3 regions of the Paraburkholderia sp. BR13439 genome follow, and region 1 is predicted to be linked to each of the others. Evidence: predicted binding sites of a transcription regulator. Region 1 holds the regulator's gene; each other region holds the start of a gene.
What was found. Region 1 encodes LexA, which represses DNA repair genes until DNA is damaged. Its sites were predicted from a motif close to ACTGTATNNNNATACAGT; they were not measured.
Positions count from the first base shown of each region.

Region 1 (10,175 bases):
GCGGCCTCGCGCAACTGCGCCGCGATATCGGTCTCGCTCAGCTGCGGTGCGAACATCTCAATCAGCCGATACGCGTACGCACGCAGGAACGCGCCCTTGCGCAAGCCGACGCGCGTCGTGCTCGCCTCGAACAGATGCTGCGTATCGAGCGCGACGAGTTCGGTGTCGCGCTTCGGGTCGTAGGCCATCGCCGCGACCACGCCGATGCCCATGCCGAGCTCGACGTAGGTCTTGATCACGTCGGCGTCGATCGCGGTCAGCACGACGTCGGGCAATGCGCCTGCTTTCGCGAATGCCTGGTCGATATGCGAGCGGCCCGTGAAGTCCTGGTCGTACGTGACGATCGGGAATTCGGCGATCTCGTCGAGCGTCAGGTTTTCACGGCCGACCAGCGGATGATCCTTCGGCACCACCACCACGTGATGCCACGAATAGCACGGGAACGTAACGATGTCGGGAAAGCGGTCGAGCGCCTCGGTCGAGATGCCGATATCGGCCTCGCCGTTGATGATCATCTGCGCGATCTGCTGCGGGCTGCCCTGACGCAGCGCCAGATGCACTTTCGGGAACACCGACGTGAACTGTCGAACCACCTTCGGCAGCGCGTAGCGGGCCTGCGTGTGGGTGGTCGCGACGACGAGGTGGCCGCTGTCCTGATCCGCGTACTGACGCGCGACGCGGCGCAGATTCTCCGCATCGAGCAGCATCCGTTCGATCAGCTGATGCACGGCCTTGCCCGGTTCGGTGAGGCCCGTCAGCCGCTTGCCGCGGCGAATGAAAATGTCGACGCCGAGTTCGTCCTCGAGATCCTTGATCTGCTTGGACACGCCCGACTGCGACGTGTACAGCACGTTCGCCACTTCGGTCAGATTCATGTTCTGCCGCACGGCCTCGCGCACGAAGCGCAATTGCTGGAAATTCATCGATATGTCTCCGGTTCTGCCAGAGTTGAGTTATTAGAGCCGCCAAATGCCAAATGGAACCACTCGGTACGGCCGATACGTTTCTCTCCTGCTTCGAGCGCCGCACGGCGGCGCTGCCATCTCACTGCGCCGGAAACACCCGCAGCGCGCGCGGCACCGCGGTCACGCCGTCGCCGACCGCGAGTTGCAGATCACGCCACGTTTCGCGATCGAGTTCGGCTTCGAGCAGATTGCCCGCGCGACCGGCGAGCTCGACGCGCACCGAGCCGCCGAGCGTCACCACGCGCCGCACGTCGACGACGATGCCGTCGCGATGCCCGGCCGCCTGCGGATACAGTTGCAGGTCATGCGGCCGCACATAGGCGAACGCCGGACCGCTGAAACCCGCCGTGATCGCGACCGGCAGCGCGGCGCCATCGACGACGAAGCCTTGCCCATCGACGTTGCCGTGCAGACGGTTCGCCGCGCCGAGAAACTCGTAGACGAACGGCGTCTGCGGATGGTCATACACGTCCTGCGGGCTGCCCACCTGCTCGACATGGCCGCGATTGAGCACGACGATGCGATCGGCCACTTCGAGCGCCTCTTCCTGATCGTGCGTGACGAAGATCGTCGAGATATGCAGATCGTCGTGCAGGCGACGCAGCCAGCTGCGCAGTTCCTTGCGCACCTTCGCGTCGAGCGCGCCGAACGGCTCGTCGAGCAGCAGCACCTTCGGCTCGACGGCCAACGCGCGCGCAAGCGCGATGCGTTGCCGCTGACCACCGGACAGCTCCGACGGATAGCGTTGCGCGAGCCAATCGAGTTGCACGAGCTTCAGCAGTTCATGCACCTTCTCGCGAATCACCTTCTCCGACGGACGTTCCTTGCGCGGCTTCACACGCAGGCCGAACGCGACGTTCTCGAACACCGTCATATGACGGAACAGCGCGTAATGCTGGAACACGAAGCCCACCTCGCGCTCGCGCGCGCCGACCGCCGCGACGTCCTGACCTTGCAGCTCGACCTGGCCGCCGTCCGCGTATTCGAGGCCGGCGATCACGCGCAGCAGGGTCGTCTTGCCGCAACCCGACGGCCCGAGCAGCGCGACGAGTTCGCCCGGCGGAAAGTCGAGCGACACGTTGTCGAGCGCGACGAAATCGCCGAAGCGCTTTTGCAGGTTACGAACGGTGATACCCATTTACAGCTCTCCTTGCTTGAGCGGATGTCGCTGCGACGCAGGCGTGGCGTTGACGAAAAACGAACGAGAAGCGGACTGCGCGCTATTGGCCTGTGACGCACCGGCCGGCGCCGGTCCCGCATGCGCGGGCACCTCACGCGCCGCCGACAGTTCCGCCGACATATGACGCTCGGCCAGCAGCTTGAGCCCCAACGTGACCAGTGCCAGCAGCGCGAGCAGCGAGGCCACGGCGAACGCGGCCGAGAAGTTGTACTCGTTGTAGAGGATTTCGACGTGCAGCGGCATCGTGTCGGTCTGCCCGCGAATATGGCCGGACACCACCGACACCGCACCGAACTCGCCCATCGCGCGCGCATTGCACAGAATCACGCCGTACAGCAGGCCCCACTTGACGTTCGGCAGCGTCACACGACGGAACGTCTGCCAGCCCGATGCGCCGAGCACGTGCGCGGCTTCTTCCTCGTCGTTGCCCTGCGCCTGCATCAGCGGAATCAGTTCGCGCGCGACGAACGGGAACGTGACGAAGATCGTCGCGAGCACGATGCCCGGCACCGCGAAGATGATCTGCACGTTGTGATCTTCGAGCCACGGGCCGAACCAGCCCTGCGCGCCGAACATCAGCACGTAGATCAGACCGGAGATCACCGGCGACACCGAAAACGGCAGATCGATCAGCGTGGTCAGCAGTGCCTTGCCGCGGAAGTCGAACTTCGCGATACACCACGACGCCGCGAGGCCGAACACGAGGTTCAGCGGCACAGCGATCGACGCGGTGAGCAACGTGAGCTTGATCGCCGACAGCGCATCTGGATCGGCGAGCGCTTCGAAGTAAAAACGCAGCCCCTTGTTCAGCGCCTGGTAGAACACCGCGGCGAGCGGCACGACCAGAAACAGCGCGAGAAACAGCAGCGCGACGCCGATCAGCAGCCAGCGCACGACGGGCGGTTCGCTGACCGGATCGGGGCGACGCGCACCGCTCGCCGGGTTGGTCGGAAGACGGCTCATTGCACACCTCCACCGATTGCCGCGACGCTCGTGGCCACTGGCGCCGGCCCCGCATTGCCGCGGCTCGTGCGCCGCTGCAGCCACCACTGCAGCGTATTGATCAGCAGCAGCATCAGGAACGACACGACCAGCATCACGACCGCAAGCGCCGTCGCGCCCGCATAGTCGTATTGCTCGAGCTTCGTGATGATCAGCAGCGACGTGATCTCCGACTTCATCGGCACATTGCCGGCGATGAAGATCACCGAGCCGTATTCGCCGAGCGCGCGCGCGAAGGCGAGCGCGAAGCCGGTCAAGAGCGCCGGGAACACGGCCGGCAGCACGACGCGGCGAAACGTGAGCCAGCGCGACGCGCCGAGGCACGCGGCCGCCTCTTCCTGCTCGCGCTCGAACTCCTCGAGCACCGGCTGCACCGTGCGCACGACGAACGGCAGGCCGATGAACGTCAGCGCGACCAGCACACCGACCGGCGTGAACGCGATCTTGACGCCGAGCGGCGCGAGGAACTGGCCGATCCAGCCGTTTCCCGCATACACGGCCGCGAGCGAAATGCCCGCGACCGAGGTGGGCAGCGCGAACGGCAGATCGACGACCGCATCGACGATGCGCTTGAACGGAAACGTGTAGCGCACCAGCACCCACGCGACGAGAAAGCCGAACACCGCGTTGATCAGCGCGCCGCCGAGCGCCGAGAAGAACGTCAGCCGATACGACGCGAGCACGCGCGGCGACGCCACCGCGCGCACGAACTGGTCCCAGTCGAGCGTCGCGGTTTTCAGAAAGGTCGCCGCCAATGGAATCAGCACCACGAGGCTCAAATAAGCCACCGTGATGCCGAGTGTCAGGCCAAAGCCGGGCAATGCGCTCGGCTTGCGGAAGGTCAACGTGGTCATGCTGGATACTCGTTCATGGTTGATGCTCGCGCGGTTGTTCGTGTTGCGGTGTTGCGGTGTTGCGGTACTACCGCCCTGCTGGCCACCGGGTCCCGGTTAGCCGAAAGCGCGCCCATTGGGCGCGCCCTTGTTGCCTGTGCCCGTGCTTCAGGCGATGGTTGTTACTGCGGCTGATAAATCGAATCGAATACGCCGCCGTCCGCGAAATGGGTCTTCTGCGCGTTGGTCCAGCCGCCGAACGAATCGTCGATCGTGTACAGCTTCAGCTTCGGAAACTTCGCGGTCAGATCGGCCGGCACCTTGTTCGAACGCGGACGATAGAAATTGCGCGCGGCGATCTCCTGCCCTTCCTCGCTATACAGAAAGTTCAGATACGCGTCGGCTAGCTTGCGCGTGCCGTGTTTGTCGACGACCTTGTCGACCACCGCGACCGGCGGCTCGGCCAGGATGCTCACCGTCGGCACCACGATCTCGAACTTGTCCGGACCGAACTCCTTCACCGACAGGAACGCCTCGTTTTCCCACGCGATCAGCACATCGCCGATACCGCGCTGCACGAAGCTGGTGGTCGCGCCGCGCGCGCCCGAATCGAGCACGCCGGCGTTCTTGTACAGCTTGCCGACGAACTCCTTGGCCTTCTGGTCGTTGCCGCCCGGCTGATGCTCGGCGTACGCCCACGCGGCCAGGTAGTTCCAGCGCGCGCCGCCCGAGGTCTTCGGATTCGGCGTCACGATCGACACGCCCGGCTTCACCAGATCGTCCCAATCCTTGATGTGCTTCGGGTTGCCCTTGCGCACCAGAAACACGATCGTCGACGTGTACGGCGATGCGTTGTCCGGCAGACGCTTCTGCCAGTTCTTGTCCACGAGCCCCTTGTTCGCGATGGCGTCGATGTCGTAAGCGAGCGCGAGCGTCACGACGTCGGCCTGCAGACCGTCGAGCACCGAGCGAGCCTGCGCGCCCGAGCCGCCGTGCGACTGCTTGAAGGTGACGGCTTCGCCGGTCTTGGCCTTCCATTCTTTGCCGAATGCCTGATTGATGTCCTGATACAGCTCGCGCGTCGGATCGTAGGACACGTTCAGCAGCGTGGTGTCGGCGTGCGCGACGCCGCTTGCGCCCAACATGCCGAGCGTACCCGCCGCGCCGACGGCAAGCGCCGTGATCAGTTTTCTGGTTCGAGCCGCAAGCCCCGTATGCCGATGGTTCATCTCAATCTTTCTCCGCGTGATGTCCGCTGTTGAGCGTCTGGTGTTGTTTTGCGTCGCGGTCACGTGCACATGAGCGCTAACCGGAAGCCAGTCTATCGAAGGGCTTTCATCATTAAAAATAATGTTTCTTCATTTTTTAATGCTCAAAAGTGGTAACGGCAGACGCGCCGGCTGTTCAGACGTCGAAATCGTCGCCATGTCGCCGATAAACGACGCCCCAGCGCGCCCTTGCGTCGAACTTAAAGTAAAGCTTGAAATGCGCCGAATACTGTATAAAAATACAGTCACCTGTTCATACATACAGTGGCCATGACCAAACTCACCGCACGACAGCAGCAGGTTTTCGATCTGATCCGCCGCGCGATCGAACGCACCGGTTTTCCGCCCACTCGCGCGGAAATTGCCGCCGAACTCGGTTTCAGCTCGGCCAATTCCGCGGAAGAGCATCTGCGCGCGCTGGCGCGCAAGGGCGTGATCGAACTCGCGGCAGGCGCGTCGCGCGGCATCCGCCTGCTGTCCGGGCAGGAGGATGCGCCGCACCAGTTCACGCTGCCGCATGCGGGCCTGATGCAGTTGTCATTGCCGCTGATCGGCCGGGTCGCGGCGGGTAGCCCGATCCTCGCGCAGGAACATATCTCGCAGCACTACGCGTGCGACCCGGCGCTGTTCTCGAGCAAGCCCGACTACCTGCTGAAGGTGCGCGGCCTGTCGATGCGCGACGCGGGCATTCTCGACGGCGACCTGCTCGCGGTGCAAAAGCGCAGCGAAGCGAAAGACGGCCAGATCATCATTGCGCGGCTTGGCGACGACGTGACGGTCAAGCGTCTGAAGCGCCGGCCGAACGGCATCGAACTGATCGCCGAAAACCCCGACTACGACAACATCTTCGTGGAAACCGGCAGCGCGGATTTCGCGCTCGAAGGGATCGCGGTCGGGCTGATTCGCCCCAGCGAGTTCTGATCTTTGTGGCCGGAACGCTCGCGCCGGTTTGTCCGAACCAAGCCGCATTAACGCCCGCATTAACGCCCGCATTACGCCGCGCATTCAAGCCGCATCGTCTGGAGAGACTCATGGAACGCCTTGCCCGCCTGCTGCCTTTTCGCCAGTTCGGCCGTCTGCGCCATCTGCGCAAGCTCACGCCTTGCGCACCGATCGAGGCGCCCGCGGCGCGCACGCCGTCGCTGTTCGACGTGCCTGCCGAAGCTTGCGGTCTGCCGTCGTCGTTGCCGGCGTTTGCGCGCGTATCGCTGAATTCGGCGCTGAATATCGCGGAGCCCGCGCGCCGCGCTCCGGTGCGGGTCTATCATGGACCGTCGCGACTGATCATGGTCGGCACGGTCGACGCCGTATGCCGTATGATCGATCGTTGCATAGCCGACGAAGCCAACGTGCACGGCGCGGTGTTCGAAGCCTGAGCGAATTCTGAGCACGCATGCAATAAGCACTTCGGATGTTCAGAGATACGCGTGGGATGGGATCGTTTCGACCTGGCCGTGGTCGACGTTAGATCATCACTGACGTGGAGTCCCATTCGATGACCATTCCGAAACGCACACAGGGCAGCGCCACCCGGCCGCTGCTGATCACGCTGATCGTGGTGATCGTAATTGCCGCGCTGGGGTTTATTTACGCGTCACCATATCTCGCGGTGAACAATCTCAAACGCGCGGCAGACGCGCGTGACGTGCAAACCGTCAATCAGTACGTCGACTTCCCTGCGCTGCGCGATAGCCTGAAGCAGCAGGTGGGCGCCATGCTGACGCGCCGGCTCGAAGCGGATGCCGGCAACAAGATGGCCACGATCGGCGCGGTGATCGGCGTGACACTGATCGGCCCGCTCGTCGATGCCTATGCGACACCCGACGGCGTCGCGGCACTACTGAACGGCATGCCGCCGCACGGCACACCGGGAGAGCAACCGTCAGCACCGCCAGCCGCGGGCGGAGAAGCGCCGGCCGCATCGGCCGCGGGCGACACCACCACGCACGCAAGCGCGCCACCGCCCGGGCGTCAAAGCACGGCCGGCTATCGGAGTCTCAACGAGTTTGTGGTCACGTACCGCCGCGGCGAAGGCAACGCGAACTATTCGGCTATCTTCCGTCGCGAAGGTCTGGTCACGTGGAAGCTCGCGGCGATCAATCTGAACGAGTGAGGTTCAAGCCGTGAACTGCGGAGATGCGCGGGCTGGCCATTGGAGCCAGCCGCGTGTCAGGTTTGTTCGTATTACGCCGCGGCCGCCTGCTGCTGCTCCTGCGCGGACGAGCACGCCACCAGAATGCTGCACGACACGCGGTCGAGCAGCGGCGTGTTGCCCGCCCCCATCCACCACCTCGACAAACCGGTCCGGCAGCGATGTCCCACCACCACGAGGTCGACGTGCAACTCGTTGGCAAGATTGGCGATCTCGTCGATCGGATGACCGAATGCGAAATGCCCCTGCGCGTTCACGCCTCGCTCGGTCAGCCAGTTCACGCCCTCCTGCAGAATCTCGCGGGCCGTTTTTTCGAAGCTTCCGCAGGCCACATCGGTCAATAAGCCCGCGCTTTGCGCGATGCTGGAACGCATGTCTACTACCGACAGCAGATGCGTTTCCGCCTTCAGGTCCAACGCCAGATCGGCGCCGCAACGCAGGGCTTTGCGGCCTTCGCGCGAGCCGTCGTAGCACAACAGGATTTTCTGGTAGCTCGCCATCTGTCTTCTCCCATTCGCGCGGAAAGCGCGGTCTGAATCAATCATGGTGCGCCGCAATTCGGCTTGCAAGGGATGGAAAACGCTAAGTGCATAGTCGGTGCGTGCTCAAGCCGTCTGCACAAGCGTTGGGCCACCTGGAGCAGTGTTCGCACACGTTTGCGGCACCGCAAAACTTCCTATGCGAACGCATCGCATCACATGCATTACGCGTTCCCGGACACCCTCTCGCGTCAGTGGCCGATACCCTAGAATAAGCGGCCTGTGCGCAATGCGTGCGTCGCAGGTATGTTGTGTGTCTTGCGCGTACGTTATGTCTTCTTCTGGAGCCTCGCTCGAGTCATGCCCGCAGCCCCCATCGAATTCCATCAGGTCAGGAAAAACTATGGCGAAAAAACGGTCGTCGACGGATTGTCGTTTCATGTGAACACCGGCGAATGCTTCGGGCTGCTTGGCCCCAACGGCGCCGGCAAGACCACGACGCTGCGCATGCTGCTCGGCATCGCGGCGCCCGACGCCGGCGCGATTCGCCTGTGCGGCGAACCGATCCCTGGCCGCGCGCGCCTCGCGCGCTCGCGCGTGGGCGTGGTGCCGCAGTTCGACAACCTCGATCCCGATTTCACCGTGCGTGAAAATCTGCTCGTGTTCGGCCGCTACTTCGGCCTGAGCGCCGCGCAGTGTCGCGCGGCGGTGCCGGGTCTGCTCGAATTCGCCCGCCTCGAGAACAAGGCGGACGCACGCGTGAGCGAACTGTCGGGCGGCATGAAGCGGCGCCTCACGCTGGCGCGCGCGCTGATCAACGATCCCGACGTGCTGATCATGGACGAACCGACCACCGGTCTCGACCCGCAAGCGCGCCATCTGATCTGGGAGCGACTGAGATCGCTGCTCGCGCGCGGCAAGACCATCCTGCTGACCACACACTTCATGGAAGAAGCCGAACGGCTCTGTCATCGACTGTGCGTGATCGAGGAAGGACGCAAGATCGCAGAAGGCGCGCCGCGCGAGCTAATCGAGTCCGAGATCGGCTGCGACGTGATCGAGATCTATGGTCCCGATCCGTTTGCATTGCGAGACGAACTCGCACCGCTCGCCGAGCGCACCGAGATCAGCGGCGAGACCCTGTTCTGTTACGTGAACGACGCGCAGCCCGTGCATATGCGCCTGAAGCAGCGCGCGGATTTGCGCTATCTGCATCGGCCGGCGAATCTCGAAGATGTGTTTCTGCGGCTCACCGGCCGCGAAATGCAGGACTGAACCCGCAGCGAGACACTTGATGGACGCACGCACCTACGAAACCCACGACGGCACGCCATCGGCACAAGAGCCGTTCGGCGCCTTCCCAGCCAATGGCACGAACTGGATCGCGGTGTGGCGCCGCAACTATCTGGTGTGGAAGAAGCTCGCGATTGCGTCGATGTTCGGCAACCTCGCCGATCCGATGATCTATCTGTTCGGTCTCGGCTTGGGGCTCGGGCTGATGGTCGGGCACGTCGACGGCGTGTCGTATATCTCCTTCCTCGCGGCGGGCACGGTGGCGTCGAGCGTGATGATGTCGGCGAGCTTCGAGTCGATGTATTCGGGCTTTTCGCGCATGCACGTGCAGCGAACGTGGGAGGCGATCATGCATACGCCGCTCACGCTCGGCGATATCGTGCTCGGCGAGGTAGTGTGGGCCGCCAGCAAATCGGTGTTGTCGGGTGTGGCGATCATGCTGGTGGCGGGCGCGCTCGGCTATGCGAGTTTTCCGTCGATGCTGCTCGCGCTGCCGGTCATCGTGCTGGCCGGTCTCGCGTTCGCGAGCCTCGCGATGATCGTGACGGCGCTCGCGCCGTCGTACGACTTTTTCATGTTCTATCAGACGCTCGTGCTCACGCCGATGCTGCTGCTCTCCGGCGTGTTCTTTCCGATCTCGCAACTGCCCGGCCCCGCTCAAGCGGTGACCGCCGCGCTGCCGCTCGCCAAGGCGGTCGATCTGATGCGCCCGGCGATGCTCGGCCGGCCGATGGAGCACGCGGCGCTGCATGTGAGCGTACTGGCCGCTTATGCAGTCGGCGGCTTTATCGTGTCGGCGATCCTGTTTCGGCGCCGCATGATGAAGTAAGCCGAACGCGCCGGTCGTCGCTATGCGCGTTTGCTATCGTCGCGCGCTCAGTCCTCGTCATCGGTCCACGGAATGTCGACGTCGGAGATGAACGCGACCGTCGCGAACGGGCCGCCCTCGTGACGCCCGATCTTGCCATCGGCGCGCTGCCATTCGACCCGGAACACGGTGGCC
Region 1 is NZ_JBFPKN010000002.1:535,658-545,832, forward strand. Features, by position in the region: gene AB3X96_RS06335 (CysB family HTH-type transcriptional regulator) at 1-923, opposite strand, end outside; gene AB3X96_RS06340 (sulfate/molybdate ABC transporter ATP-binding protein) at 1,045-2,103, opposite strand; gene cysW (sulfate ABC transporter permease subunit CysW) at 2,104-3,108, opposite strand; gene cysT (sulfate ABC transporter permease subunit CysT) at 3,105-4,001, opposite strand; gene AB3X96_RS06355 (sulfate ABC transporter substrate-binding protein) at 4,163-5,209, opposite strand; gene AB3X96_RS06360 (hypothetical protein) at 5,339-5,509, opposite strand; gene lexA (transcriptional repressor LexA) at 5,519-6,169, shown strand; gene AB3X96_RS06370 (hypothetical protein) at 6,280-6,624, shown strand; gene AB3X96_RS06375 (DUF2939 domain-containing protein) at 6,744-7,361, shown strand; gene AB3X96_RS06380 (universal stress protein) at 7,433-7,900, opposite strand; gene nodI (nodulation factor ABC transporter ATP-binding protein NodI) at 8,240-9,154, shown strand; gene AB3X96_RS06390 (ABC transporter permease) at 9,174-10,001, shown strand; gene AB3X96_RS06395 (hypothetical protein) at 10,049-10,175, opposite strand, start outside.

Region 2 (10,175 bases), on a different contig from region 1:
GGTGCCAGTCAGATAGTCGGGCAACGCGCCGAGAACTTCGACGCGCGACGCGTCGAGACCCACCTCTTCACGCGCTTCGCGCAGCGCCGTGGCGATCGCATTGGCGTCGAAAGGTTCCTGGCGGCCGCCGGGAAAACTCACCTGGCCGGCGTGATCGCTCAGATGGTCCGCGCGCTGCGTGAGCAACACGGTAAGGCCTCGCGCACGAACGACGAGCGGCACCAGCACCGCGGCCACGCGTGGGTCGAGGTCAGTGTTGCGCCACGGCGCATCGGCAATTTTTTCAGGGGTCCAGGCAAGTTGCCGATCGAAGCGCGCCCGCAGTGCATCGGGCGTCAGACGCTCGCCCGTGACCGGTGGCAGATCGGCGCCCGTCGCGATGACAGGCAGAGTTTCGGGCTCAAAGACGGGGCGGATCAACGGGTCTCTCTGATGAGCGGGGACATGCCGCTATTTTGACCTGGCCAACAAAAAAGCACCCGCGAGGGGTGCTTTTTCTTACAGCATTTACGCTTCGGAAGGAGCGCGGTCCTTCGAGACCAGCTTTTCCTTGATTCGAGCCGACTTGCCCGAACGCTCGCGCAGATAGTACAGCTTCGCACGACGCACATCGCCGCGACGCTTGACGACGATGCTTGCCAGCAGCGGCGAATACGTCTGGAACGTACGCTCGACGCCTTCGCCCGACGAAATCTTGCGGACGATGAACGACGAATTCAGACCACGGTTACGCTTGGCGATCACGACGCCTTCGTAAGCCTGCACACGCTTACGCGTGCCTTCAACCACGTTCACGCTGACGATGACCGTATCGCCCGGACCAAAATCCGGAATGGTCTTTTCGCCGAGAACGCGCGCGATTTCTTCCTGCTCGAGTTTTGCAATCAGATTCATCACTGACTCCTAGATCCATCTTGTCGGCGTTCGTACCTGCCCACGCTTACTGCGTTGGGCTACGGCCCCGATAGAGGATGGGTTCACATCTGGCACCGCACACGCATATACGGCACCGCCTTTTGTCCGCTCGAAAGACCGGAGCCTCAGGCCTTCGGCTCTTCCTTCGCGAGACTTGCGAGCCACGCCTCGTCGGCACGGCTCAGCATTCTGTTCTTTCTGGCCTTCACGATCAGATCGGGCCGTTTGTTCAACGTGTTGCGCAATGCTTCGCGCCGCCGCCACGCTTCGATTTCCGCATGATGGCCGCCGAGCAGCACATCGGGCACACGCACGCCCTCGTATTCCTCGGGACGTGTGTAGTGTGGACAATCGAGCAGCACGTCGACGAAACTATCCTGCACCGCCGACTGCGAGTCGTTCAGCACGCCGGGCAACTGACGCACGACCGCATCCATCAATGCCATCGCGGGCAGCTCGCCGCCCGACAGCACGAAGTCGCCAAGGCTGACTTCCTCGTCGACGACACGGTCGAGCAGACGCTGGTCGATCGCTTCGTAACGCCCGCACAACAGGATCAGACCGGGTTCGGTCGCGAACTTCATCACGCGCTCGTGATTTAACGTGGCGCCTTGCGGCGACATCATCACAACGCGCGACGCGCCGATGCCCTGCTCCGACTGCGCCGTTTTCGCGGCACTGATCGCATCTTCGAGCGGCCGAGCCAGCATGACCATGCCGGGGCCTCCGCCGTACGGGCGATCGTCGATGGTGCGGTAGTTGTCGGTCGTGAAATCGCGCGGATTCCACGTACGCAACCCATAACGCTGCTGCTTCGCGGCCCGGCTGGTGATACCCCAGTCAGTCAGCGCGCGGAACATTTCTGGAAAGAGCGTCACGACATCGAACTGCATCGCTCTCCCCACTCAACGATAGATTTCAATAGTCAGCTTCCCAGTCGACGACGATCTGCTTGGCCGTCTGGTCCACCGTTTTGACAAAGACGCCGACGAACGGGATCAAACGCTCGCCTGCGATCGGCTTGCCGCTTTTATCGGTAGCCGGGTATTCGATGCGCAGCACCGACTGCGCGCCGTTGTCGATCATGCTGGCGACCTTGCCGAGGCTGAGCCCAGCGAGATTCACCACGTCCAGGCCGATCAGATCGACCCAGTAGAATTCGTCGGCTTCGAGCGCCGGAAATTCGCTACGGCTGATGTACACGCGAGAGCCGCGCAAAGCCAGCGCCACATCGCGGTCAGCGATGCCACCCAGACGGGCGACCACGCTGTCGCTATGCGTTTTGGCCTGCAAGGACGGCGCCGATTTGCGCTCCTGGCCTTTCAGCAGCCACCAGCGCTTCGCGCTCAGCAAGGCGTCGCCGCCATGCCCGGCATCCGCATGCGCGGCCACCTTGACCCAGCCTTTGAGACCATACGCGTCGACGATTGCGCCGACTTCGACCGCATCGGCTGGCCAGCTCGCCGCCGTTTCGATGCGCATTTCTGCAGCTTCGGAACCAGCGTTCGCTACCTTGGCCTGCGCCTCTTTCACCTTGCCGTCGGTTCGTTCGACCGGCTTGCGGACGAATGCGCCGAACGACGCCTGACCAGACGCCTTTGCGCGCGAAGCTGCCTTGGCGCTACCAGAACTGCCGGAATCACGCTCAGACATCGAATAACCTCGACAACAACTTCGCAGCCGGCTTTGGCGTCTGCTTCAGTAACACAAATTGCGCATCGGACTGCTCACGCGAGTTGCGCGAGCCGCCGGCCGAACCGACGACGATACGCCCGCGGGCTGCCATATCAAGCAGCCGGCTGTGCCTTTTGGGCTTCCTTCACGAGACGCTCGACGGTCGGCGACAGCTGCGCGCCAACACCTTGCCAGTACGTCAGGCGATCCTGAGCGATACGCAGGGACTCGCCCTTCGTAGCGACCGGGTTGTAGAAACCGACGCGCTCGATGAAGCGGCCGTCACGACGGCTGCGCGAGTCGGTGGCGACGATGTTGTAGAACGGGCGCTTCTTGGAGCCGCCACGAGCCAAGCGGATGATGACCATACTAGAATCCTTGAAAACCGGGGTTCGGAACGACTGAAACACGCGATTATAGCGGGAAACCGACGCCATAACAAACACTTACCGGGATAAACTGAGGAACCGGGCCGCACCGGCCTTCTACAAGAAGTGCGCGATCCCGCTCAAACGCCCGAATTACCTGAAGGAGCGCGTGTGCAACGCCAACCGAACCTTCTGTTTCCATTCGCCTTTTTTGCTTTTTTCGTGCGCTTTGCTGGACTTTCGCGCACCCCGCGCAGCCGGATTCTACGCGTGGCGGCGGCCACGTTGCTCACCGCGCAGGCGTTGACGGCAAACGCCGCGCTACCCATCGAGAAAATCAAGCTGCCGCCGGGCTTTCACATCGAGGTGTTGTCGGACGACGTGCCGAGCGCACGCGCGATGACGTTATCGCCCAAGGGCATTCTGTACGTGGGCAGCAACGATGGGCACGTCTATGCGCTCGAACTGCGGAACGGCCGCGTGACGGGGCGCCACGTGATCGCGTCCGGGCTGCAGATGCCCGCCGGTGTCGCGTGGCACGATGGCGCGCTGTACGTGTCGGCCGTGTCGAAAATCGTGCGCTTCGATGCGATCGACTCGCACCTGAACGATCCGCCGAAACCGGTCGTCGTCACCGACAAGCTGCCGACGGACACGCATCATGGCTGGAAATTCATCGCGTTCGGCCCGGATGGCAAGCTGTACGTGCCGCAAGGCGCGCCGTGCAACATTTGCCAGAGAGATCCGGACCGCTTTGCGCTGATTGGCCGCATGGACCCGGACGGTAGCCACTACGAGGTCGTGGCGCGCGGCATCCGCAATTCGGTTGGCTTCGCATGGCATCCGGTCACCCACGAACTGTGGTTCACCGACAACGGTCGCGACCTGCTCGGCGACGACATTCCGAGCGACAAGCTCAGCCGCGCGTCACGAGTCGGCATGAACTTCGGCTTTCCGTACTGTCACGGCGGCGACACGCCCGACCCCGAGTTCGGCAAGGATCATCCGTGCAGCGACTTCACGCCGCCCGTGGTCAAGCTTGGCGCGCACGTGGCGGCGCTTGGCATGCGCTTCTACGACGGCCCGATGTTTCCGGCCGACTACCGCAACAATATCTTCATCGCCGAGCACGGCTCGTGGAACCGCAGCAAGAAGGTAGGCTACCGCGTGGTGCGCGTGATCACCGACCCTGAGGGCAGCCACGCACGCCAGCAAGTCTTTGCCGAAGGCTGGCTGCAACCCGGCGAATCGGTGTGGGGCCGTCCCGCCGACGTGCTGCCGCTGCCGGACGGTTCGCTACTGATCAGCGACGATACCGCCGGCGCGATCTATCGCGTCACGTATTCGGCGCCGTAGAGCGCGGATGCATGCATGTCCGGCTGAGCGGCTGCACTGGTCTTCAGCCAGTTCCGGCGCGTTCCGCCGCCCCGCTTTCAGCGCGGGCGCTCGCCCTCAACGTAACCACCCGCCCGCCGCAGGCGTAGAATGCGCGTCGGTCCGCGCCCTGCGGCGCGCCGCTCCTTTCGACCGCCTGTCACTCTGCCCACGCGTTCATGTCCACCGTTGCCTCGACCTCCCCGCGCTTCAGATCCAAGACGCTCACCGCCGCGCTGGCGTTCCTGTTCGGCAGCCTCGGCGCCCACCGCTTCTATCTGTATGGCATCCGGGACATCTTCGGCTGGACGCATCTGCTCGGCACGCTGATCGGCATTCCCGGCGTGATGCTGCTGATCGCGACCGAGCGCGCGTCGATCCTCGGCTGGGTGCTCGCGTCGATCGGTGCGGTTTCACTGTTCTCTGCGTTTCTGGCCGCGCTCGTCTACGGGCTGCGTCCGGATCAGAAATGGGATGCGCAATTCAACGCCCACACGCAACGCAAAAGCCGCTCAGGCTGGACGGTCATTTTCGTCGTGATCTTTTCGCTGCTCATCGGTGCGTTTCTGCTGATGACCGGTCTCGCGCTCGCGTTCCAGACCTACTTCGAAAGCCAGGTCGAAGCGGCCAAAGCGATTTCGCAGTAACACCCGTCGCGGGACCAACAGGTATTCCTGCGCGCTAGAAAAGCCTCAATTGCGGATTGTCACGCGCCGGTGCGCTCGCCTGCTCGGCGCGCGGCGACTCGATCCGGCGGAAGTGCGACATGTCGAGAATGCCGCGGTCACGCCCGCTCAGCCCCAACCGGCGCGCGGCCTTGTGAAAGCGCTGCTTGAGCAGATCCGCCCATAACCCCTCTCCCTTCATGCGGGTCGAGAACGACGAGTCGTAATCCTTGCCGCCCCGCATGTCGTGCACACGGTTCATCACGCGCTCGGCACGATCCGGGAAATGTGCGCTCAGCCAATCCTTGAACAGCGGCGCGACCTCCCACGGCAACCGCAGCACGATATAGCTCGCGTTGCTGGCGCCCGCTTCCGCGCACGCTTCGAGCACGCGCTCCATGTCCGGTTCGGTGACGAACGGGATCACCGGCGCGATGCTGACGCCGACCGGAATGCCCGCCTCGCTGAGCGTACGGATCGTGCGCAGGCGGCGCGACGGCGTCGCCGCGCGCGGTTCGAGCGTGCGCGCGATGTCGGCGTCCAGCGTGGTGATCGTGATCGCGGCCATGAATTGCCCGCGCTCCGCCATCGGCGCGAGCAGGTCGATATCGCGCTCGATCAGCGACGATTTGGTGATCGCCGCGAACGGGTGATTGCGCTCGCTGAGCACCTCGATCACCCGACGCGTAAGTCGCAAGTCGCGTTCGGCCGGCTGCCATGCGTCGGTCGCGACGCCGAGCGCGATCGGCTCGGGCACATAGGATTTCTTCGACAGTTCCCGCTCGAGCAGTTCGGGCGCGTTGATCTTCGCGTAGATGCGGCTTTCGAAATCGAGCCCCGGCGACAACCCCAGGTAACTGTGCGTGGGCCGCGCGAAGCAATAGATGCAACCGTGCTCGCAACCGCGATACGGATTCAGCGACACATTGAACGGAATGTCCGGCGACGCGTTGCGTGTGAGGATGGTTTTCGCGCGCTCCCCGAACACCTGCGTGCGCAGGAGCTTCGGCTCGCAGTCTTCGTCGGCCGCCTGCCAGCCGTCGTCGACGGCCTCGCGCTGGTCGACTTCGTAGCGGCCTTGCAGGTTCGTGACCGCACCGCGCCCCTTGCGAGGCGCCGGCGGCGCGATCGGAAATTCCGGAATGTCAGGGGTGTCGGGGTCATCCACGGCGGGCCACGCAAAGCTAGCGCAAACAGGAAGCGCCAAAAGAAAACGGCGCAAAACACCTGTATAAATATACAGTATTTACGCCGTTTGTCGAGCACTTCGGGTGCCGCGAGATGCGCGACCAGCCCCGTCAGCGATCAGGCACTTTAGTCGGTCACCGCGATCGTCAGCGTCTCCTTGATTTCCTCCATCACCACATAGCTCTTCGACTGCACCGCTCCCGGCAACTGCAGCAGGATGTCGCCGAGCAACTTGCGGTAGTCGGCCATTTCGCCGATGCGCGCCTTGATCAGATAGTCGAAATCGCCCGACACGAGGTGGCACTCGAGCACCTCGGGGATCTTCTGCACCTCGCGGCGGAACTGGTCGAACATGTTGCCGCTCTTGTGATCGAGCGTGATCTCGACGAACACCAGCAGCGCCGCGCCCAGTTCTGCCGGATTCACGCGCGCGTAGTAGCCGGTGATCACGCCGTCGCGCTCCATTCGCTTGACACGCTCGATGCAAGGTGTCACCGACAGACCGACCCGTTCCGCCAGGTCTTTCATCGCCATACGGCCGTCCTGCTGCAGGAGCCGCAGGATCTTGTGATCGAGCTTATCGAGAGCCCGCACGGGATGGCGCTGGGTACGCATAGTGTTTTTGCTGAAAATGATGAAAATTCGATAACAAAACCTGCTTCACTGTCAATAGTATAGCGGTTAACACTGGGCAGACGGCATTTCACCTCACGTTGCAGCTCGTCGAATCGAAGCAGATCGAATCCAGCGAAACGCGCCTTGCCCTCACTCAATTTTTGGACATCTGGAGCAGCTATGCGAGTCGTCGTTTTGGGCAGTGGCGTCGTCGGTGTAACGAGCGCGTACTACCTCGCACGCGCCGGTCACGAAGTGACCGTCATCGATCGCGAGGCCGGCCCGGCGCTCGAAACCAGCTTTGCCAACGCGGGCCAGATCTCGCCGGGCTACGCGTCGCCGTGGGCCGCGCCGGGCGTGCCGCTGAAGGCCGTCAAGTGGATGTTCCAGAAGCACGCGCCGCTCGCGATCCGCCTCGACGGCACCACGTTCCAGCTGCAATGGATGTGGCAGATGCTGCAGAACTGCACGGCGCCGCGCTATGGGGTGAACAAGGGCCGCATGGTGCGGCTCGCCGAATACAGCCGCGACTGCCTGCAGGCGCTGCGCGCCGACACCGGCATCCAGTACGAAGGCCGCACCGGTGGCACGCTGCAGGTATTTCGCACGCAGCAGCAGTTCGACGGCGCCGCGAAAGACATCGCCGTGCTGCAGGAAGCCAACGTGCCGTACGAACTGCTGAGCGCCGACCAACTAGGCAAGGCTGAACCGGCGCTCGCCGCGGTGTCGCACAAGCTCACGGGCGGCCTGCGCCTGCCAGGCGACGAAACGGGCGACTGCCAGATGTTCACGACGCGCCTCGCGGCACTCGCCGAGCAACTGGGCGTCAAGTTCCGCTACAACACGCCGATCGACGCGCTCGCGATGGCAGGCGGCCGCATCGCCGGCGTGCAGTGCGGCGGCGAACTGGTGCGCGCGGACTCGTTCGTGGTCGCGCTCGGCTCGTACTCGACGCGCTTCCTCGACGGCATCGTGAAGATTCCGGTCTATCCGCTGAAGGGCTATTCGATCACCGCGCCGATCGTCGACGCGGCTGCCGCGCCGGTGTCGACCGTGCTCGACGAGACCTACAAGATCGCGATCACGCGCTTCGATGACCGGATTCGCGTCGGCGGCATGGCTGAGGTCGTGGGCTTCGACAAATCACTGCGCGAGGCGCGCCGCAAGACGCTCGAGCTTTCGGTGAACGACCTGTTCCCGGGCGGCGGCGACACGTCGAAGGCGACGTTCTGGACCGGTCTACGGCCGATGACGCCGGATAGCACGCCGATCGTCGGCCGCACGCCGGTGCCGAACCTGTTCCTGAACACCGGCCACGGCACGCTCGGCTGGACGATGTCGTGCGGCTCAGGCCAACTGCTCGCCGACCTGATGTCGGGCAAGCAACCGGCGATCCGCGCGGACGATCTGTCGGTGCATCGCTATCTCGGCGAGACCGCGGGCGAACATCGGCCGGCGTATGCGTGAGTTCGAGTGCGTGCGCTGACGCGGCCCTGGCCGCAAGCGCACGCGGCAACAAACAGCAGCGGCAAAAACTAACGGCGCCTCGCGAGGCGCCGTTTGTTTTCCAAGGTGCCGCCGCAATCGCGGCAGGCACCGAGGCATGCTTAGAACTGGTCTTCCGACAAAGCCAACACGCCCTCGCCACCCTTCGCGCTGACGATCGCCACTTCGAGCGCCGCCGCCTGCGGCAGCACATGCTCGGCGTAAAACCGCGCGGTCGCAATCTTCGCGTCATGAAACGCGGGATCCTCGTCGCGCCTCGCCGCCGCCGCAAGCTGCGCACGCGCCATCTGCCAGCCGCCTAGCACGATGCCCGCGAGCTTCAGATAGGGCACGCTGCCCGCGAACACCGCATTCGGATCGCCCTTCGCATTCGCGACGACGAAATCGACGACCGCGCCAAGCGCCCGCTGACCCTCAGCGAGTTGCGTCCGCATCGACGCGAACGCCGCGCCCTGCTGCGCACCGAGCGCTTCGACCGTTTCGGCGATACCAGCAAGCAGTTCCTTCGCGACCTTGCCGCCGTCGCGCAGCGTCTTGCGACCGATCAGGTCGTTGGCCTGGATCGCGGTCGTGCCTTCGTAGATCGGCAGAATGCGCGCGTCACGGTAGTACTGCGCGGCGCCGGTTTCCTCGATGAAGCCCATGCCGCCGTGCACCTGCACGCCGAGGCTCGCCACGTCGATTGACAATTCCGTGCTCCAGCCCTTCACGATCGGCACCAGGTATTCGTAGATCGCCTGATGTTTGGCACGCGTCGCGTCGTCAGGATGACGATGCGCGATATCGCAGTGCGAGGCCGCGACGTACGCGAGCGCGCGCGACGCCTCGGTGAGGCTGCGCATCGTCGACAGCATGCGGCGCACGTCCGGGTGCTGGATGATCGCGACCGACTGCTTCGCGGAGCCATCCACGGGACGGCTCTGCACGCGCTCCTTCGCATACGCGACCGCTTTCTGATACGCGCGATCCGAAATCGCGACGCCTTGCATGCCGACCGCGAAACGCGCGGCGTTCATCATGATGAACATGTATTCGAGGCCGCGATTCTCTTCGCCGATCAACTGACCGAGCGCGCCGCCGTGATCGCCGAACTGCAGCACCGCGGTCGGGCTCGCTTTGATGCCGAGCTTGTGCTCGATCGACACGCAATGCACATCGTTGCGCTCACCGAGCGAGCCGTCCTCGTTGACGAGAAACTTCGGCACGAGGAACAGCGAAATGCCCTTCACACCATCGGGCGCGTTAGGCGTGCGCGCAAGGACGAGATGGACGATGTTCTTCGCCATGTCGTGCTCGCCCCAGGTAATGAAAATCTTCGTGCCGAACAGCTTGAACGAACCGTCGGCCTGCGGCTCGGCGCGCGTGCGCACCAGCGCGAGATCGGAGCCCGCCTGCGGCTCGGTCAGGTTCATCGTGCCGGTCCATTCGCCTGAAATCAGCTTCGGCACGAAGGTCTTTTTCTGCGCTTCGCTGCCGGCGGTCAGTAGTGCTTCGATCGCGCCGTCGGTGAGCAAAGGACACAACGCGAACGACAAATTCGACGCGTTGAGCATTTCGACGCATGGCGTCCCGATGAGCTTCGGCAACCCCTGTCCTTCGTAGTCGAGCGGGTGCTGCACACCCTGCCAGCCGCCCTCGGCGAACTGGTGGAACGCGTCCCTGAAACCGGGCGTCGCGGTGACGACGCCATCCTTCCAACTGCTCGGGTTGCGATCGCCGTCGACGTTCAGCGGCGCGAGCACTTCGCCGCACAGTTTCGCCGACTCGTCGAGCACGGCCTGCGCCGTATCGAGGTTCGCGTCTTCGAAGCCGGGCAGCTTCGCGATGTCTTCGAGTCCGGCCAGTTCTTTCATCACGAACAGCATGTCCT
Region 2 is NZ_JBFPKN010000007.1:155,885-166,059, reverse strand. Features, by position in the region: gene AB3X96_RS16435 (CoA pyrophosphatase) at 1-420, opposite strand, end outside; gene rplS (50S ribosomal protein L19) at 508-894, opposite strand; gene trmD (tRNA (guanosine(37)-N1)-methyltransferase TrmD) at 1,041-1,808, opposite strand; gene rimM (ribosome maturation factor RimM) at 1,834-2,568, opposite strand; gene rpsP (30S ribosomal protein S16) at 2,703-2,957, opposite strand; gene AB3X96_RS16410 (sorbosone dehydrogenase family protein) at 3,129-4,313, shown strand; gene AB3X96_RS16405 (NINE protein) at 4,511-4,978, shown strand; gene AB3X96_RS16400 (PA0069 family radical SAM protein) at 5,013-6,164, opposite strand; gene AB3X96_RS16395 (Lrp/AsnC ligand binding domain-containing protein) at 6,311-6,799, opposite strand; gene AB3X96_RS16390 (D-amino acid dehydrogenase) at 6,980-8,266, shown strand; gene AB3X96_RS16385 (acyl-CoA dehydrogenase) at 8,407-10,175, opposite strand, start outside.
Region 2: AB3X96_RS16400 (PA0069 family radical SAM protein) is a predicted target of LexA. The motif match lies at 6,223-6,240, and genes of this name have one in related genera.

Region 3 (10,175 bases), on a different contig from region 1:
CAGCGTCGGCAATATCCGTTTTCGTCGGCCGATTCTCGTCGGCAATCTGGTCGAACTGCGCGCGCGCGTCGTCGCCACGGGCCGCACCAGCATGCACATCCACGTGTCGGTGCACGCGGGCGACCCGAAGGGCGGTGAACTGCTGCAGACCACCGACTGTCTCGTCGTGATGGTCGCCGTCAACGAGAACGGCCATCCGGTGCCGGTCCCGGCCTTCTTGCCGGAGACCGAGGAGCAGAAGCGCCTCGCCAGGTACGCGATGGACGTGAAGGAAGCGCTCGACGCGATCGTCGAACTGAAGCCGGAAGAAGTCGCGCAGGGAAAAATCTGAGCGCAGCGAGGCGGCGCGCGGCGCGCCCGTTTGCGCGCCATCTGTCACGCCGCCTCGCGGAGCATCATGCCGTGCGTCCGACCATATCGTTCGGTCGCACCCACTCGTCGAACTGCTGCTCGGTGACATAGCCGAGCGCCAGTGCCGACGCCTTCAGCGTCGTGCCTTCCTTGTGCGCCTTTTTCGCGATCTGCGCGGCCTTGTCGTAGCCGATGTGCGGATTGAGCGCCGTGACCAGCATCAGCGATTCGTTCAGCAAGGTATCGATGCGCTCGTGATTCGGCTCGATGCCGACCGCGCAGTTGTCGTTGAAGCTCTGCGCGCCATCGGCGAGCAGGCGCACCGACTGCAGCAGGTTGTGCGCGATCATCGGCCGGAACACGTTCAGCTCGAAGTTGCCGCTCGCGCCGCCGATGTTCACCGCGACGTCATTGCCGAACACCTGTGCGCACAGCATCGTCAGTGCTTCGGACTGGGTCGGATTGACCTTGCCCGGCATGATCGAGCTGCCCGGCTCGTTTTCGGGGATCGACAGCTCGCCGAGACCGCAGCGCGGGCCGCTCGCGAGCCAGCGGATGTCGTTGGCGATCTTGTTCAGGCTCGCCGCTACCGTTTTGAGCGCGCCGTGCGCGAAGACGAGCGCGTCGGCCGCGGCCATTACCTCGAACTTGTTCGGCGCCGACACGAACGGCAAACCGGTCAGCTTGCCGATCGCGGCGGCGACGCTGTCGGCGAACTTCGGATGCGCGTTCAGTCCCGTGCCGACCGCGGTGCCGCCCTGCGCGAGCTCGTACAGGTGCGGCAGCGCCGACTCGACGTGCCGGATGCCATGCTCGAGCTGCGCGACATAGCCGGAGAATTCCTGGCCGAGCGTGAGCGGCGTCGCATCCTGCAGGTGCGTGCGGCCGATCTTGACGATATCGGTAAACGCTTTCGCCTTGCCGTCGAGCGTATCGCGCAACGTTTTCAGCGCGGGCAGCAGATGCTTGACGATCGCGTCCGCGGCGGCCACGTGCATCGCGGTCGGAAACACGTCGTTCGACGACTGCCCGCGATTCACGTCATCGTTCGGATGCACCTTGCGCGCTTCGCCGCGCTCGCCGCCGAGCAGTTCGCTCGCGCGGTTCGCGATCACCTCGTTGAGGTTCATGTTGGTCTGCGTGCCCGAGCCGGTCTGCCAGACCGCGAGCGGAAATTCGCCCGGATGCTTGCCGTCGATGATCTCGTCGGCCGCCTGCATGATCGCGCGCGCCTTCTGCTCGTCGAGCACCCCGAGGCCGAGATTGACTTCGGCGGCCGCGCGCTTGATCACCGCGAGCGCGGTGATCAGTTCGGGCGACTGCTTTTCCGTCGAGATCTTGAAGTTCTGCAGCGAGCGCTGCGTCTGCGCACCCCACAGGCGAGCGTTCGGCACCGCGATTTCGCCGAAGGTGTCGCGCTCCATCCGTACGTCTTCAGTCATGGTTGACTCCGCGTCTCAAAGTTCCGAGTTGACAGGCAATAAGGAGAATAGACCGGTTAGCACATTCCGGTAAAAACCGGCCTGCGGATCGAAAATGTAGGTGCGTGTCTCGCCGTTCTCGACGTCGGTCCAGACGAGCGGCGACAGCGGCGCGCCGATCGAGCGCAGATAGGCGAGCTGGGCCGAGTCGGCGAGCGTTACGTGGTAGCTCTGCTCCGGCTGGGTCCCGCGCTCGAAGATTCTCGCGACCTGATTCGCCAGTTCGGGGCTGTGGATCACGAGCGCCAGCTCGGTGTTCAGATTGGCCGAGCGCGGATCGAGGTTCATCGAGCCGATCACGAGTATCTGGTGGTCGATCACGTAGGCTTTCGCATGCAGGCTCGCGCGCGAACGCGAGCCGACCAGCCCGACGTTCGGCGTTTCCTGGCGCGGCCTGAATTCGTACAGCTCGACACCGGCCTTCAGCAGCGGCACGCGAAACGGACTGTAGCCGGCCTGCACGGCGACCGCGTCGGTGGCTGCGAGCGAGTTGGTCAGCACCGCGATACGGATGCCGCGATGCGTGAGCTCGCTGGCTGCCTGCACCCCCGCGGCGTGCGGCACGAAGTAGGGCGACACGATCAGGAAATCGTGCTGCGCGTCGCGCATCAGTTCGCGCAGCCGCGCGAGCGGCGGGCTCACGTAGTCCGGCGACGGATGCTCGATCTTCTCCGGCAGGTCCACCCTGAATTCCGCGTCCGCCCAGGTGAGGCCGAGCTGCTCGCTCGTGATCTGCGCGGCAAGCGGCGTTGCGTTCAGCGGTTTCGCGTTGTACGGATCGGCGTTGGAGCGCCAGTGATGGCGCAGGTCGTCGCGCGTCTGGTCGAGTTCCTTCTGGTCGAACTTCTGCTTGTTCAGCGCACGCAGCGGATAGGCGAGCTCGCTGTTCCAGTAGTCGTCGAAACTCGCGGAGACGTCGGCGACGAGCGGGCCCGCCGCGAGCACGTCGAGGTCGCGGAACTGCAGCGTTTCACTCGCGCTGAAGTACTCGTCGCCCAGGTTGCGACCGCCGACGATCGCAAGCTGGTTGTCCGCGATCATCGCCTTGTTGTGCATGCGGCGCGTGAAGTGGCCGATCTGCGTGAACAGGTTCGCGGTGCGCTCGAACAAGCCTTCCTGCGCGCTGCCGAACGGGTTGAATACGCGGATCTCGATGTTCTCGTGCGTGTCCAGGCCCGCCATGATGCGGTCGATGTCCTTGAAGTTCAGGTCATCGACCAGCATGCGCACCCGCACGCCGTGATCGGCCGCATATAACGCGGCGCCGAGCAGCAGCTTGCCGGTGGTGTCCTCGTTGGCAATGTAGTACTGCATGTCGAGGGTTTTGGTCGCCGCGCGCGCGAGCGCGATGCGCATCTGCAGCGCGTCGGTGCCGTTCGCCAGCACACGGAAACCCGACTGCTCCGGATGCTTCGCCTCGAGCGGCGCGAGCGCTTCGCGCAGCGGCGTATCGGCGGTGGCCGGCAGCGCGTGCGTCACCTGGCGGTCGAACGCGGTGGCGGGCGGCTTCGTCGCGCAGGCGGTCAAAAATGCCGCCGCGCAACAGAGCAGGAACATTTGCCTCGTTGTGCTGACTATCGAGCGGCGGCGCGCGGCCCGCCGATGTTGTTCGAATTGGCCCTGCACGCTGTTTTCCCCTTGTTGCAAGCTTTTCGCGTGGCGACAGCGAAGGCCTGTGCACGCTGTCGAGAAAACCATTCTAAGGGAATTGGGGCGGGTTCCGCGTACGTCGGCAAACGCAGCGGAGTGCCGCGCGTTGGTCGCGAGGGCACCGCGGTTCGGTGATCGATCACCTGCTGCAAACCGCGGCGCGCGGAGGCGGTATCAGGCGCGCTCGACGTGCAGCGCGCGCTCGCCATCGGGATGCGTCGAGCCTTTCGCCGGTCGGCCCGCCCACACGCCCGCGAGCAGCGAACCCGACAGGTTGTGCCAGACCGAGAACAGCGCGCCTGGCAGCGCGGCGATCGGCGTGAAGTAGAGCTTGCCGAGCGTCGCGGCGAGGCCGGGGTTCTGCATGCCGACTTCGATCGCGAGCGTCCGGCAGACGGCTTCGTCGAACCCGAGCAGACGGCCGCCCCAATAGCCGCCGAGCAGGCCGATGCCGTTGTGCAGCACGACGCCGACCATCACGAGGAAGCCCACCGACGCGATGCTCTTCTGCGTGCCGCCCACCACCGCGCCGATGATCAGCACGATCGCGACCATCGAGACGAGCGGCAGGATCGGTTCGATCTTGCGCACGAGCTTACCGAACAGATGATTGACGACGAGACCGACGACGATCGGCAGCGCGACGATCGCAGGATGCTCATCAGCATTCCGTGCACATCGACGGCGATCGACGCGTCGACGTAAAGGCGCGTGAGCAGCGGCGTCGCGAATACGCCGACGAGCGTCGACAGCGCGCTGATCGTCACCGACAACGCGACGTCGCCGCGCGCGAGATAAATCATCACATTCGACGCGGTGCCGCTCGCAACGCTGCCAACCAGCACCATGCCGGCGGTCAGGTCGGGCGGCATGCGCAGTGCCTTCGCGATGACCCATGCGGCGAGCGGCATCACGAGGTAGTGCAGCGCGATGCCGGCGATCACGGGCGCGGCGCGCGTGAACACGCGCAGGAAATCGCCGGCCGACAGCGTGACGCCCATCGCCAGCATGATGATCGTGAGGAGCGTGGTGACGTGCGGCGCGACGCCGGAAAACGAGGCCGGCGAGAAGTACGCGGCGACCGAGACGAGCACGGCCCAGAGCGGGAACAGGCGGGTGACGCGGGCAAGCATGGCGGGTGGTCCTTGGTTATGTTGTATCGCGAGAAAGCGGGGGCCGAGGCGCGGCCGGGTGTCGGCTGGCGTTGCGGCGTTCGTCGCGCCGAAGCGGGTGAAGCGGCTACGGCAAGCGCCGTGGCGAAAGCGCGGCAAACACGCGCGGCCAATCGAAGCCGCACGCGTCGCGGGCAATGGTGGGTGCTCCGGCCGCGCCAGTCCGGCTTTTGCCTTGGTGAGGCGCGCCGTCGTGCGGTTCCTGGCGCGTGAGCGCGGGTTAGCGCTTGCGTGCAGCGGCGGGCGTTTTACCTTTTACAGTGAGTGCTTCAGGAGTGAGACTTGCCGCTGCTTCCTCAAACCGAGTGCGCGGGCGGTGGGGCTGACGCCACCGCCGGCGGTTGCTGCCCGCTCAGCCTGTGAAAACGCAGTGTCATCAGCAGCGCGACGCTCGCGAGGCCTGCCGCCAGCCCCCACCACAAGCCGCGCGCGCCGAGGCCGGCATGAAACGCGAGCAGATAGCCGGTCGGAAAGCCGATCACCCAGTAGCCGAACGCGGCGGCGATCATCGGGATGCGGGTGTCTTTCAGGCCGCGCAGACAGCCGGAGCCTACCGCCTGCATTCCGTCGACGATCTGGAAGATCGCCGCCACGCCGAGCAGCGAACTGGCGAGCGCGATGGTCGGCGCGTTGGCGGGATCGTCGAGATGCAGATACAGGCCGACGATCCAATGCGGCGCGGTGATCAGCACGAGACCCGACATCGACATGAAGCCGACGCCGAGCGCGAGCGCGACGAAGCCCGCGTGGCGCGCGGCGAGCGGCTGACCGGCGCCGGCCCAGTAGCCGACCCGCACATTGGCCGCCTGGCCGATCGACAGCGGCACCATGAACGCGACCGACGCGACGTTCAGCGCGATCTGATGCGCGGCCAGTTGCGATTCGCCGAGCAGGCCGACCATCAGGCCGGTGGCAAGGAACAGCGTCGACTCGACGCCGTAGGTGATCGCGACCGGCCAACCGATGCCGAACAGCTCGCCCATCAGCGGCAGCTTCGGCCGCGTCGCGACGACAAAATGCCGGAAGCGCGGCCGCAGATGCAGCAGCGCCATCAGCACGAGCGCGGTCAGCCACACGGTGATCGTGGTCGCGGCCGCCGAGCCGAGAAAGCCGAGCCGCGGCAGCCCATACGCGCCGTGAATCAGCCCGTAGTTCAGAAAGCCGTTTACGCCGACGCTCACGATCGACACCCACAGCAGCCGCCGCGCCGCGCCGATCGCCGGCAGGAACGAGCGCATCAGGCCGACGCCGATCAGGCTCGCGGGTGCGCCCCAGCGCAGCACGGCGGCGTATTGGCCGACGTTGTGCGCGAGCAGGCCCGGCTCGCCGAACGCGAGCAGGATGTGCGACGCGAACGACAACAGAATGAACGCCGGCACCGCCAGCAGCACCGACAGCAAGAAACCGGTCCAGTAGATATGCGGCACGCGGCCGTCGTCCTGCGCGCCGCGCGCGTGCGCGACGCTGACGCTGACCGACGTCAGCACGCCCTGCAGCAGCGTGACGACCACGAAAAAGAGGTTCGCGCCGAGGCCGCCGGCGGCGAGCGCGTCGGGGCCCAGCGAGCCGAGCAGGATCGTGTCGGTCACGCTCATCGCCATCTGCGACAGTTGCGCGATCGCGAGCGGCGCGGCGAGCCGCGCGGTGTCGGCCGCGTGGCGGGATAGGGTCGGCGGCCGGCTGGCCGCGTGGGCGAAGCTGGGTTGAGTCATCGAATGCCTGGCGGAGAAAGTTGGCAACTGCGGCGGCAACCGCAGTGGCGACAGCGAGAGGCGGGCGCAAGCGGCGCCGCATTGCATCGCGCCGCGCTCCGACGGGCGATGGAGTGGCGGGGCGGCGGGGCAGCGGGCGGAGAAATTCCGCGGCGCGGCGGCGAGCCGGTCAGCCGACTCCTCGCCCGTGGCGCGGTCCGTCGTTTACCTGTCGAAACCGACAGCTTATTGCCTCGCCCGGGCGATGTCGATGGACAACGCACAGTTCCGGTGCGCGGCGTCCTGCGAATGTCCGGAGTGGCGTCAGCCTTCGTGGACCGCGATCCGCGTGTCACCGAGCAACACGACCTGGCCCGCGCGGATCTTGCAGGTCTTGCGGGTCTCGACCCGGCCATCGACCATCACGGCGCCGTCCGCGACCATCATCTTCGCGGAGCCGCCGCTATCCGCGAGGCCCGTGATCTTCAGCAGATTGTGGAGTTCGACGTACTCGCCGGTCAGCGTGAAATTGAGATTGGGCATGGCGTTTGCACCTTGGGCACGGGTCGCGTTGGGGGTTCGCATCATAAAGCAAGTGCACGGCGGCGCGTCGGCTCGGGGATTGCGCAAGCAAATGAAAGTAGATGTTATTCAGTCGTCGGAAAGTGAAACGTTCCGTAACGCTGGTCGCACCAGACGGATTTCACTCCTAAAGTGCACCTCAGCAGCAAAGCCCGCTGGTATTCCGGGATCGCTCCCCGGCCACCCATCCAGCGACGCATAGACCGGGCGGGGCGCGTGGGCCATTCCGTCATCACGACGCCAGAGAGTCCGCCTGTGTCACAACTAAGTCTAGAGAGGATAGCCATGACCCAGATTCGTACGCTCCTGATCGGTACCGCCCTCACCGTTTTTGCCGCGACGTCCGCCGTCGCGCAGACCGCGCAGCCGGCAACAGGCATCGGCGGTCAGGCGCAGATCCAGAGCCAAGGGGCCGCCGAGATGGCGCCGCCGTCCGCGGCCGGCGCTCAAGGCATGCAGGCCCCGCCGTCGGCGCAAGGCATGCAGCAAGTCCCGGGCGCGCCCGCCGCGCAAGGCGTCGCCGCGCCGCCGCCGGGCCGTCTGACGGCTTCGGGCTCGACCGACCCGTTCGTACAGAAGCGCGACGCCGACGCGAAGGCCAACGCCGAGTATCGCGCGGCGAAGAAGTCCTCGAAAGCGGAACTAAAGGCTGAGCAGAAGGCCGCGAAGGACCAGTACAAGGAGCAGGTGCGCGGCGCGAAGCTGAACCAGAAGGCGGACAAACAGAGCGCCAACAACGAAATGAAGATGGAGATGGAAGGGCAGGCTGCCGCGCAGACCGACGGCGTGGACGTCAAGCATTAAGCCCTGCTGGATGCCGCGGCGCGTGGGTCGGCGAGGCTCGCGCGCCGCGGGCGTCTGGCACTTTGCAAGCTGTGCCTCAGGGAGAATCCAGATGAACATCGACCGTTCCAGCCGAACCCGCATTTACGCCGCGCTGATCGCGGCTTGCCTGTCATCGGCCGTGCTCGCGCAGACCGCCGACCCGGCTTCGGCGCCCGCCACGCACGCGGACAAGAAGGCCGCGAAAGAGCAGGCGAAGGCCGACAAGAAAGCCGCGGTCGCCCAGGCGAAAGCGGACAAGACCAAAACCGACGCGCAGGCCGACGCCGACAAGGCCGCCGCCGAGGCCAACATGAAGGACGCGAAGAAGCAGTAGTAGCGCGCGGCGTAGACCACCAGGCAGGCGCCCCAAAAAAGGGGCGCTTGTCGCATTGGGTTGTATGGATATACAGTATGCGTCGCATCCTGAAAATCCATCCAATCCGCAAAAACCGCTCAGTGTCCACCGTCGCCGAATCCGCTCCGTCGTTCGATACCGCCGCCTGGCTCGCCAAGCTCAACGACGCTCAACGCGAAGCCGTCGAATACGGGACCGACACGCCAGACGCGCTGCCCGGCGCACTGCTCGTGATCGCGGGCGCGGGCTCCGGCAAGACCAACACGCTCGCGCATCGCGTCGCTAATCTGGTGGTGAAGGGCGCCGATCCGCAGCGCATCCTGCTGTTGACCTTCTCGCGGCGCGCGGCGCTCGAAATGACCCGCCGCGTGACACGCATCACCGGCGCCGCGGCTACCACCGTCGGTGCACGCGCCGCGCTCGCGCAAGGGCTGACGTGGGCGGGCACGTTTCACAGCGTCGGCGCGCGGCTGTTGCGCGAATACGCGGATCTGATCGGCCTCGCGCCCGCGTTCACGATCAACGACCGCGAAGACTCCGCGGACCTGATGAACCTCGTGCGCCACGAGCTCGGACTGTCCGCGAAAGAGCGGCGCTTTCCGGCGAAGGGCACCTGCTTCGCGATCTACTCGCGCGTCGTCAACACCGGTGCATCGCTCGGACAGGTATTGGACAGCGCGTTTCCGTGGTGTCGCGAGTGGGAGGACGATCTGCGCCGGCTATTCGCCGCGTACGTCGACGCCAAGCAGAAGCAGAGCGTGCTCGACTACGACGATCTGCTGCTCTACTGGTCGCACATGACCGCCGAGCCCAGCATCGCGGCCGATCTGTCGGCACGCTTCGACCATGTGCTGGTCGACGAATACCAGGACACCAACCGCCTGCAGGCGTCGATCCTGCTCGCGCTGAAGCCGGACGGCCGCGGCCTGACCGTGGTCGGCGACGACGCGCAGTCGATCTATTCGTTTCGCGGCGCGACCGTGCGCAATATCCTCGACTTCCCCACGCAGTTCGAGCCGCCCGCGAAGCAGGTCACGCTCGAGCGCAACTATCGCTCCACCGAGCCGATTCTCGCCGCGTCGAACGCGGTGATCGAACTTGCGAGCGAGCGCTACACGAAGAATCTGTGGACCGACAAGGCGTCGGCGCAGCGCCCGCGCCTCGTCACGGTCGCCGACGACGCCGCGCAAGCTCGCTACGTCGTCGAGCAGGTGCTCGAAGCGCGCGAGCAGGGCGTCAAGCTGAAGTCGCAGGCGGTGCTGTTCCGTGCCGCGCATCACAGCGCCGCGCTCGAGATCGAGCTCACGCGCCGCAACATCCCGTTCGTCAAATTCGGTGGGCTCAAATTTCTCGACTCGGTGCACGTGAAGGACGTGCTCGCGGTGCTGCGCTGGGCCGAGAATCCGCGCGACCGCGTCGCCGGCTTTCGCGTCGTGCAGTTGCTGCCGGGCGTCGGTCCGGCCACCGCGGCGAAGGTGCTCGACGACATCGTCGCGCGCGCGGATGGCGGCGATCCGGTCGTGACCGCGGGCGGTGTGCTCGCCGCGTTTGCGGCGCCCGCAAGGGCGCAGGAAGACTGGCATCCGTTCGTCAAGCTGATGTCGAGCGTGTATGGCCGGCAAGCGCCGTGGCCCGCCGAGTTCGAGATGGTGCGGCGCTGGTACGAGCCGCATCTGGAGCGCAATCACGAGGACGCCGCGATCCGTCACGCGGACCTGCTGCAGATGGAAAGCATTGCGGGTACCTATCCGTCGCGAGAGCGCTTCCTGACCGAGTTGACGCTCGATCCGCCCGACGCCACCAGCGACGAATCCGGCGTGCCGCTGATCGACGAGGATTACCTGATCTTGTCGACGATCCATTCGGCGAAGGGCCAGGAGTGGCGCAACGTGTTCGTGCTGAATGGCGTCGACGGCTGCATTCCTTCCGATCTGGGCACCGGCAGCGACGAGGAAATCGACGAGGAGCGGCGCCTGCTCTACGTGGCGATGACGCGCGCGAAGGAAGACCTGCATATCGTCGTGCCACAGCGCTTTTACGTGCACAACCAGACCCATCTGGGCGACCG
Region 3 is NZ_JBFPKN010000007.1:189,807-199,981, forward strand. Features, by position in the region: gene AB3X96_RS16550 (acyl-CoA thioesterase) at 1-331, shown strand, start outside; gene fumC (class II fumarate hydratase) at 396-1,793, opposite strand; gene AB3X96_RS16560 (phospholipase D family protein) at 1,809-3,389, opposite strand; partial or broken gene AB3X96_RS16565 (bile acid:sodium symporter family protein) at 3,657-4,615, opposite strand; gene AB3X96_RS16570 (MATE family efflux transporter) at 4,951-6,366, opposite strand; gene AB3X96_RS16575 (RNA-binding S4 domain-containing protein) at 6,670-6,888, opposite strand; gene AB3X96_RS16580 (hypothetical protein) at 7,213-7,731, shown strand; gene AB3X96_RS16585 (hypothetical protein) at 7,823-8,086, shown strand; gene AB3X96_RS16590 (ATP-dependent helicase) at 8,209-10,175, shown strand, end outside.
Region 3: AB3X96_RS16590 (ATP-dependent helicase) is a predicted target of LexA. The motif match lies at 8,146-8,163, and genes of this name have one in related genera.